DNA from 2 places in the Pseudomonas sp. p1(2021b) genome. Region 1 is predicted to be linked to the other one. Evidence: riboswitches for the same ligand, from Rfam matches in the RefSeq annotation. Region 1 holds a riboswitch; the other holds the start of a gene.
What was found. A riboswitch is a leader RNA that binds a small molecule or an ion and turns the genes downstream of it on or off. The one in region 1 is predicted to bind cobalamin.

Region 1 (5,031 bases):
CAAGGTCGCGGCGCTGGCCGCAGGCACAGGTGCGTCGAACGCCACCGGTGGCGGCAAGGCGGCGTCACAGCTGGCACCCAGGGCATCGGCGGCAGCATCCAGGCGCATGTCCAGGTCGTTGAGTTCGCTGGCCTGGACCAGCCCCAGGTGGCGGCTGGGCAGCTCGATGCCGCGCTCGCGGGATAAACCGCCGTACCAACGTAGGCCCTCGGTCAGGCTGCCTTCGAGCAATTGTGCGTGGCGCAGGCTGCCGACCCGGTTGGCCAGCACCCCGGCAAAGGGCAGGTCGGGCTGGTAGCGCGCCAGGCCCAGGGCCAGGGCGCCGAAGGTCTGGGCCATGGCGGTGCCATCGATCACCGCCAGCACCGGCACGCCGAAATGACGTGCCAGGTCAGCGCTCGACGGGGTGCCATCGAACAGCCCCATGACCCCTTCGATCAGGATCAAGTCGGCCTCGCCCGCCGCCTCCCAGAGCAGGCGCCGGCTTTCCTCGGCGCCGATCATCCACAGGTCGAGCTGGTACACCGGTGCGCCGCTGGCGCGTTCGAGGATCATCGGGTCGAGGAAGTCCGGCCCGCACTTGAAGACCCGGACCTTGCGGCCCAGGTTGCGGTGCAGGCGCGCCAGGGCGGCGGTGACCGTGGTCTTGCCTTGGCCTGACGCGGGTGCCGCGATCAGCACCGCCGGGCAGTGCCGGACCTGGTTCATAGCTCCACGCCCTTCTGGGCGCGGATTCCGGCCTGGAAGGCATGCTTGACCATGCCCATTTCGGTGACGGTGTCGGCCAGCTCGATCATCTCCGGCTTGGCGGCACGGCCGGTGACGATCACGTGTTGCATCGGCGGGCGCGCCTGGATATCGGCCAGTACCTGGTCGAGGTCAAGATAACCGTGCTTGAGGGCGATGTTCAGTTCATCGAGCACCACGAACTGCAGCGAAGGGTCCTGCAGCATCTGGCGCGAAACCGCCCAGGCGGCTTCGGCGGCGGCGATGTCGCGCTGGCGATCCTGGGTTTCCCAGGTAAAGCCCTCGCCCATCACGTGGTAGCGCACCTGTTCGGGGAAGCGGCGGAAGAACAGCTCTTCGCCGGTGCTGTTGCGCCCTTTGATGAACTGCACCACGCCACACTGCATGCCGTGGCCCAATGCGCGGGCGAGCATGCCGAAGGCCGAGCTGCTCTTGCCCTTGCCGTTGCCGGTGAGCACCAGCAGCAGGCCACATTCGTTGGGGGCATTGGCGATACGTTCGTCGATGATCGCCTTCTTGCGCTGCATGCGCGCCAGGTGACGTTCGTCGCGCTCGGTGGAATCGCTCATCAGGGTTCTCCGCAGGCTGTCACCGCGCACGGGCGACGACAGGTCGATAGGCAGGCAGCCGGAGAACGCGCAGGAGCCGTGGCAGACGCGCCACGGTGCACCGCGCATCACCCTCCGTGATGCCGTTGGCAGTGACAGGCCGGTCTCCGGGCTCGTGAGCGAGGCCTTGGGCCCCTGTACCGCGCGCCTTCCCGGGGCATGTCCCCAGTGGCCCTGCGCGGCCTTTGACTCACCTACCGTTGCGGGGGCAGCGCCGGGATCGCGCCTTCGCTGGCGCCCACCGGCTTCCCAGTTTCACCCTGCCCAGCGTTGGCTGGCAGGGCACCTGAAACACGTCGCGAAGGTTAGAGGGTTGGATCGGGAGCGTCAAATGAAGCGAGGCCCCGATACCCCAATCATGGCCCGAAGAAACGCTCTACCAGATGTGGCGCTCCCAGCCGTTCGAGATAGGCGCCTCTGTCGAACGGGTCACCGCTACGCAGGTCGTATACCGGGCCGCCTTGAGGCTTGCTTACCTGCCTGAGTCTGACCTTGACGAACCGATAGTCGACACCGACGATTTCAGAGACTTCGTCGATCTGGAAATACGTTCCCGGCAGGAACAGCGTCTCGACTTCATAGCCATGGGCAGAGAGCGGCGCGATCTGCCTGCCGCTGCGGTAGCGACCGGCTGGCAGTTCGAACACTACAGAGGTGTCGTCGAAAACGCCCTCCAGGCCGCGACTCGAAAGCTTGTCCGGATCGGCCGAGAACTTACGAATGATGTAGGGGTTTTCGGTAAAGGACGTCAGGTCGGTGTTGACCAGAATATCCCCTTCGCTGAAACGCCCGCTGCGAAAGTGCACGCCACTGGTACCGCGCTCGCCGCACCCCCCTCGATACAACGGAACCTCGGCATCGGCAGGCAGTCGCTCCAGGGAGTCGGCCAGTTTGTCGAGATAGCTGGCTTCGTCTCCATAGCTGAAGTTGCGCACCCCCTGACGCAGGTAATCATTGATGGAGTCATCCATGGTGTAGGTATCGATCAGGTGATTCTTGAAGCGGCCATCATGCTTGTAGGTGTAGGTGGAGGCGCCATGGTGGTCGATATAGTCGAACCCTTCATCGTCCACCAACGGCTCGGCATCGCTCGCCAGCTCGGGGATGTCGAGCTGCTCGAACAGGCTTTCCTGGCGGGCCATGGCGGTGTCGGACAGAAACTCGCTGCGCTGCTCATCGGTGAGCATGTACTCATCCCAAAAGGCCGACGACTGCTGGGCAAGCCCATCCCCTGGCGCGCCTCCCGCGAGGCGCGGCGGGCCCAGCAACTCCCATTCGCCCGCTTCATTCAGACGCACGGGGCGTATCGGCGCGAAGGCGAAGGGGTTGTCGGGGGGCACGATGAGCCAAGTGTTCAGCTCGGTGCTGTAGCGCACGCGATACGGCAGGCCTTGCAGTTCGATCCAACTCTCGCCCTTGGGGCCCAAGTGGATGCCGCGCAACATCTGGCGGCCTTGTGGCAGGCCATACAGGATTTCGTTGGCTTGCTGGTCTTGCAGCCAACCTTGAGGCTCGGCAAGCGGTTGCCAGTCAGCCAGCGATACGCCCGTTTCATGAAATGCCGCGCGATAGGCCAGGGTGGCATAGCTGGCACCGAAGCCGAGCTCGATCATGTTCAACGCGGCGAAGATCGAATCGATGATGGCGCCGCGCAGGGCATCCTGCCGTGCCGTACGGCTGCGTGCATGGGTTGCAGCATCCACATCCAGCCAGACCTTGGTCACCGACGCCGCCAGCAATGCCAGGCTGATACCGGGCGACAAGGGCACCAGCAAGGCGCTGACCTTGATGAAGGCGGCCAGATAACCGGTGAGCATGGCCTTGCGCAATTGCTGGTTATCGACCATCAACCCGGCGTTGCGGCGCATGTCGCTCCTGGCATCCTCCTGCAGCTGGGTGAACAGCTTGCGACTGCCCGCTGTGCTGGATTGCCGGAGCAACTGCAAGGCCGCGGCATCGCTGGAGCTGTCGGCCAGCTGGCGCAGGGCATCCTCAGTCGCTTCAGGCCCATCGCCCAGGTGCGCGTCAGCGATCGCCGCGCTCCTGAGCCGCTGCATGCCTTCGGTCGTGGCCGCCCAGCTACGCAACCAGCGCGCCATGGCCAGCTCCGAGGCGAACCCGCGCAAGGCCTGCTCGTCATACGGCATGTACAGCCACACGCGCCCATCGGCTGGGCGCAGGATATACAGGCAAGCCCTGCCCACACTCGGGCGATAGACACTGAGCGTGGTTTCCCCTTCTTCCGTCACCGTGCGCAGCAGCTCCAGCGTCGGAATAGGCGCCGAGGACGCGAGCACACTCGAGACGAGGGCGCGAATCTGCCTGGCATCCTGCGCCGTGAGCCTCCCGTCCCGCTCGGCCTGCTTGCACTGGGCCAACAGGCTGACCTTGGCCAGTACCCTGAAGTCGTCGGCACGCGTTCTCCAGAACGCCTCCACTTCGTCCTGTACCACCTGGGCGAAATCCAGTTTCCAGAAATCCTTCTGAACCTCCCGGGCCAGCATAGGGACCTCGTTACGTTCGTCGAACCGCTGCGCATAGGCCCCCTGGCAATAGAAGCCACCGTAAAGGTCCAATTCGTCCGTGGCGTCCTGGAAGCCTACAGAGAAGCGCTCGATCATCAGCTCGGTGAAACGCAAGGACTTGATCGGGCGCTGGTTGTGCGCCCAGCCGGTGAAACTCCGGCTGCTGGAGGCCGCATCGGTGAACTGGTGCCACCAGACCAGATCCGGGTCCCAGTCCTTGCCGGTGTGGCGCCGCAAAATCTGCCTAGCGTGACGCTGGGCGAGCCGATAGGGGTCGGGAAAATGCGCCAGGAAGTCGTCCGTCAGTTGTGTCAACGCGCGCCCGGTACCGAGCACCTTGAGGTTGTGCAGCACTATGTGTTGGAGGTCGAGCATAGGATAGGTCCAGGCTGGTCTAGGGCCTGCCATGGTTGCCAATGCCCCGTCGCCCCGGTGGTAGATAGGTCTGCACGCCGCGAATGAACCTACTCGAACGCATCCGACTCTCAACTCTCACACACTCCGATGAGGACTCCGGTCATGGACAGGATGCGAACTTCGATACTACTGGCCCTGATCTTCAGCCTCGGTGCCTGCGGCGAGTCCGCTCGCCTGGACGTCAGCGACGGCAGCGGCCCTTCGCCGCAGCTGCCGGAGCCGCGAGAGACGCTGCTCCCCACCATCCATATCGCGCCGGTCACCGGCTGGCCGGAGGGCGCCAGGCCGAAGTCGGCCACCGGTACACAGGTGGTTGCCTTCGCCAGCAACCTCGACCACCCGCGCTGGCTGCATGTGTTGCCCAACGGAGATGTGCTGGTGGCGGAAACCAATGCCCCAGCCAAGCCCGAGGATGGCAAGGGGATTCGCGGCTGGGTGATGCGCAAGGTCATGGAGCGCGCCGGCGCAGGCGTGCCCAGCGCCAATCGCATCACCTTGCTGCGCGATGCCGACCACGATGGCGTCGCGGAGATTCGTACGACCTTCATCGAAGGGCTCAACTCACCGTTCGGCATGGCATTGGTGGGCAAGGACCTGTATGTCGCCGATACCGACCGGCTGCTGCGTTTTCACTATGAGCCGGGCGCCATGCAACTGCGCCAGGAAGGCCGCACGGTGGTGGACCTGCCTGGGGGGCCGCTGAATCACCATTGGACCAAGAACGTGATCGCCAG
Region 2 (5,031 bases), 1.1 Mb from region 1:
GGTTTTCCAGGAACGTGGCGAAGGTATGGGTGCTGGACAAGGTCTGGGGACGTGTCGGCGAATGGCTGTGGAACCGGCCTGGCGCGGGGTTCCAGGGATCCAGGGCATCCACGTTGCCGTCGACGTAGGGCGCGTTGCTGTCGACGTTGAAGCGGATCTTGTTGTATTCGGCGCCGATCACGGTCTTGCTGGCGAGCCCGAACAGGGTGTGGTCGAAGGTGAAGCTCTGACGGTCGCCGAACTGCTCCTGGTTGTGCTTGATCTCCAGGAAACTACCACGTTCGAGCACGCCTTCGGCTGGGTTCCAGGTGTACGATTCGGCATTGCGCCAGTGTCGCCGGCTCTTGATGTAGTACAGCTGGTTGCTGGCCGACAGGTTTTCGCTCAGGTGCCAGTCGCTGTTCAGGCGGGTCCACTCGTCATGGTAGCGCTGCACATCATTGTCGATGTTGTAGTTCTTCTTGCGCAGGCTGCTGCGGTAATGTCCATCGATCAGTGGGGTACCGTAGTAGTTGGCCGGTTCCGCGTCGCCGCGTTCGTGGGCGAGAGTGAAACTCAGGTCGTCGCTGGCGTCCAGGCGCAGGGCGGCGCTCAGGGCCAGGCTGCGCGAGTCGGTGCGCTCGACCCAGCCGTTGCCGGCCTGCCGGTTCAGGGTCACCCGATAGCTCAGCCGCTCTCCAAGGCTGCCCCCGCTGTCCAGGCCCAGCTGTTGCCGGTCCCAGGCGCCGTAGCCCAGGCGCAGGTGGTTGTGCACCGGCCCGGCGAACGGCTTCTTCGGGATCGCATTGACCACCGCGCCGGTGGCACCTTCGCCGTAGAGCACCGAGGCCGGCCCACGGATCACCTCGACCCGTTCGATCATCCATGGGTCGACCGGGAAGGTCAGGGTGCCTGCGCCACTGTACAGGCGTGAGCCATCGAACAGCGTCATCACCGAGCTTTGGCCTTCGAAACCCCGAGCCGAAAGGCCGGTGTTGCCGTCGCCTGGGCTGCCGGTGAAGGTGATGCCGGGCGAGCGGGTCACGGCGTCCTGGAGCGTGGCGTTGTTACGCCTCTGGATCTGCTCGGCGCTGATGGTGCTGGTGCTGGCCGGCGTTTCCAGCGCGCTCAGGCCCAGGCGCGAGCCGGCCTGGGTCGGGGTGCCCAGGTCGATGGCCTGCGGGTCGAGGGCCTCGGTGATCGCTGTAGAGGGTAGTGTCAGGGCCTGGCCGTCGGGCTCATCGGGCCAGGCCGGCAGGGCGACGGCCAGGCAGGCCGCCAGGGTGTGAAGCTTGTAGGTACGGGACATGTCGTTCCACAGTTGCAGGAAGGAATGGATCCCGGTGGAAACAACGCATGGAGACCTATCGCGCACGCAGGGGCGCACGCGAAACCGGCCTGCGCCCGCCCACCGCGGGGTTGCCAACGAAGCTTCAGGCCGGTCTCCGGGCTTGCGAGGGTCATGAACGCCTTCACCTTCCCATGCACAGGCACAGTGGTTTGTCGAAGGGTTCGCTCGCTTACCGTTGCGGGGGCAGCGCCGGACTTGTCCTGCAAAGGACGCACCGGCTTCCCGTTTCACCCTGCGCGCGGCGGCGCAGGACACCTGAAACTGGCGCGCATCTGACCATCGATTGGCGAGGGAGTCAAATGCGCAGGGGAGGGGTCAGCGACCGCGACGGCGCGAGACGCGGGCTTCGATGTTCTTGCGCCCGATCAGCAGCGGCGGCTTTTCCACCACCGGTTCATCGGCCAGCCATTTGTACATCACCAGGCAGTCCACCAGCCCCAGCTGGGCATGGCGGTAGGCCTTGGGCAGCCGGCCGACAGTCTCGAAACCCAGCTTGTGCCACAGCGCCACGGCCACTTCGTTGCTGGCCACCACCGAGTTGAACTGCAGGGCCAGGAAGCCTTCCTGGCGTGCCAGCTTCTGCGAGTGTTCGCACATCAGCCGCGCCACGCCACGACCGCGGGCTGCCTCGGCGACCATGTAGCCACAGTTGCCGACATGGCTGCCGGGGCCTGCTGCGTTGGCCTTGAGGTAGTACGAGCCCAGCAGTTGGCCGTCGGCTTCGGCCACCAGGGTGCGCAGCGGTAGCGAAAGCCACAGGTGGCGAGCTTGCTCGAAGCTGAGGTCGGGGTCGAAGGCGTAGGTCTGGCGGGCCTGGACGATGGCCTGGAAGGTCGGCCAGAAGTGCTCGAAGTCTTCTGGCGTCATGGGGCGGATGTGAATCATTGCAGCTCCGTGGAGTCGGTTGGCCCGGCGCCGCCGCGCAGGGCGGCGCCGGTACGGTCAATCGTTGGCCTTGCCCACAGCGTCCATGACCCGGGCCGAATACACCAGGGCAGCGCCCGCATTCATCGCCACGGCCACGCCAAGGGCTTCGGCGATTTCCTCGCGGGTGGCGCCGTGCTTGACGGCCTGCTGGGAGTGGACGGCGATGCACCCATCGCAGCGGGTGGTGACGGCCACCGCCAGGGAGATCAGCTCGCGGGTCTTGGCATCGAGGTGGTTGGTCTTGGCCCCCGCACCGCTGGCGGTCATGTAGCCGGCCACGGTGTCGGGGGACAGCTGCTTGAGATCGCCGATGCCGGCCATCAACTGCTTACGGTAGGCGTCCCAGTCCATCATGCTCATCGTCTTCACCTTGCAGGGTTGGCAACAGGAGCTTTCAGGCTAGTCGAAGATTCTACCCTTGCCCGCCTCTCATGAGCCGGGTCAGATGTAGATGAAGAACAGCACCAGCGCCGCGACCACAGCCCACTTCTCCAGGTAGTAGCGGGTACGGTTGCGTTTCTTCATCGCCTTGCCGCGTTCGCGGATCTTGTAGATGCGGGTGAACAGGCGGTTGATGCCGCCGGTTTTGTCATTGGCATCGTTGGGCGCGGCGGCGGCGGCCATGACGTTGCGGCTGAACCAGCGGTTGAAGGCGGTCGCCCAGCGGTACTTGAGTGGGCGCTCGACATCGCAGAACAGAATGATGCGGTTGTGCTCGGTGGTGTTGGCGGCGTAGTGGATGTAGGTCTCGTCGAACACCACCGCCTCACCGTCGCGCCAGGAATATTTCTGACCATCGACGTCGATGTAGCAGCCGTCGTCGTTCGGTGTGTCCAGGCCCAGGTGGTAGCGGTAGGAGCCGGCATAGGGGTCACGGTGACGTACCAGCTTGGCGCCCGGCGGCAGGGTGGCGAACATGGCCGCCTTGACCGTACCGATGCCCTGCAGCAGTTCGGTGGTGCGGGGGCACAGCTTCATGGCCGAAGGGTGGCTCTCGCCGTACCACTTCAGGTAGAAGCGCTTCCAGCCGGTCTTGAAGAACGAGTTGAAGCCGACGTCGTCGTAGTTGTCGGATTTCTTGATTTCACCCACGTGCAGCAACTGCTGGGCTTCTTCGCGGATTTCCTGCCAGTGATCCTTCAGCGGCTGCAACTCCGGGAACGCCTCCACCGGCAGGTAGGGCTTGGCCGGGTGCCGGGAGAACAGGTACAGGAAGGCATTGACCGGGGCGAGGAAGCTGGAGTGGTCACCCAGCTGGCGGGTCAGTTTATGGCGAACCCGACCGCGCAGGTGAACATAGGCGATCGAGAGGGCGAAGATCAGTACGAGTGCGATTTTCATGGACGGATGCTTGTCGAAATGGCCACGCGTCATGGCTTGAGCCCGCCAGCATAAACAATCATGGTGGCGCTTTGTAGGATTAATCTCAGATTGCCAGGCAGACATTGGTACGAGGCGGTACCCGCTATGAGGGGTGAGGCGCAGGTGTGCCTGTGCGATGATGCAGCCATGCCTAAGCAACAGGACCCTTGCCAATGCCAGTGGATGAACGGGAAAAAGGGCAACCTTTCAAGCGGTTGTTCTTCGCCCTGCCGGTGACCGATGCCCAACGCCGGGCCATGGCGCAGTGGCGCCGAGGGCTGGGCTTGCGCAGCGGCAAGCCGGTGCCGGCGGAAAACTTTCACCTGACCTTGCTGTTCCTGGGGGACGTGGACGCGGCCTTGGTGCCGGCGCTGTGCGCGGCCGTCGACAGCCTCAAGGGGCCGGACACGCCGCTGCGCCTGACCCTGGACCGCTTGCAGGTATGGCCACGGGCCAATGTGCTGGTGCTGGAGCCGCAGGATACGCCGCCGGCCTTGCGCCGATTGGTCTATGCCCTGGAGCAGGCCGTGCTGCCGCTGGGCATCGCCGGGCAGGGCCGGGAATACCGGCCGCACCTGACCTTGTCCCGGGACTATCGTGCCCAGGTACCGGAAGCGGCGGCAGCGCCGGAATTCTTCCTCACCGCCCGGCATTTCACCCTCTATGAGTCACGCAAGGGGCGCTACTGGCCGTTGGCCGAGTGGCCCCTGGCGAATTGACCGTCAGGCCGGCTGCGCCTCGGCGTTGACCAATAGCTGGGCGCCCAAGGCACGGGCAGCACCTGCCTCAAGACCGATGCCGCCTCTCAAGGGTTGTGGGGCCCAGACGCGATGCGTACCATGCCGGCATTCCTTCCAATAACAAAACCGTGCATCACCGGCCTTGAACCGAGCGGGTGATGGGCGGCCTATCGCCTTGTATTCGGAGATCAACAACCCTTCCATGAACGGACCTACCCCTAGTGTTCTGCCGCCAACCGCCGGTACCGGCAGCTGGCTGAGCGTTATTGCCCTGGCCCTGGCGGCCTTCATCTTCAATACCACCGAGTTCGTCCCGGTGGCGCTGCTCAGTGACATCGGCCGCAGCTTCGAGATGACCACCGCCCAGGTCGGGCTGATGCTGACCATCTATGCCTGGGTGGTGGCCCTGGCGTCGCTGCCGATGATGCTGCTGACCCGCAACATCGAACGCCGGCGCCTGCTGCTGTTCGTGTTCCTGGTGTTCATTGTCAGCCACCTGTTGTCCTGGCTGTCCCAGAGTTTCGCCATGCTGCTGGTCAGCCGCATCGGCATTGCCCTGTCCCATGCGGTGTTCTGGGCCATCACCGCCTCGCTGGCAGTGCGTGTGGCGCCACCAGGGCAACAGGCCAAGGCCCTGGGCCTGCTGGCCACCGGCACGACCCTGGCGATGGT

Region 2: another riboswitch for cobalamin. It lies ahead of K8374_RS10740 (TonB-dependent receptor); the one in region 1 lies ahead of cobO (cob(I)yrinic acid a,c-diamide adenosyltransferase).

What each region holds. Positions count from the first base shown of each region.
Region 1 covers NZ_CP083746.1:1,194,153-1,199,183, reverse strand. Annotated here, with positions in the region: gene K8374_RS05615 (cobyrinate a,c-diamide synthase) at 1-708, opposite strand, end outside; gene cobO (cob(I)yrinic acid a,c-diamide adenosyltransferase) at 705-1,316, opposite strand; cobalamin riboswitch at 1,436-1,660, opposite strand; gene K8374_RS05605 (ADP-ribosyltransferase) at 1,712-4,255, opposite strand; gene K8374_RS05600 (PQQ-dependent sugar dehydrogenase) at 4,400-5,031, shown strand, end outside.
Region 2 covers NZ_CP083746.1:2,317,345-2,322,375, forward strand. Annotated here, with positions in the region: gene K8374_RS10740 (TonB-dependent receptor) at 1-1,288, opposite strand, end outside; cobalamin riboswitch at 1,398-1,604, opposite strand; gene K8374_RS10745 (GNAT family N-acetyltransferase) at 1,646-2,215, opposite strand; gene K8374_RS10750 (carboxymuconolactone decarboxylase family protein) at 2,273-2,617, opposite strand; gene lpxO (lipid A hydroxylase LpxO) at 2,699-3,598, opposite strand; gene thpR (RNA 2',3'-cyclic phosphodiesterase) at 3,793-4,338, shown strand; gene K8374_RS10765 (sugar transporter) at 4,562-5,031, shown strand, end outside.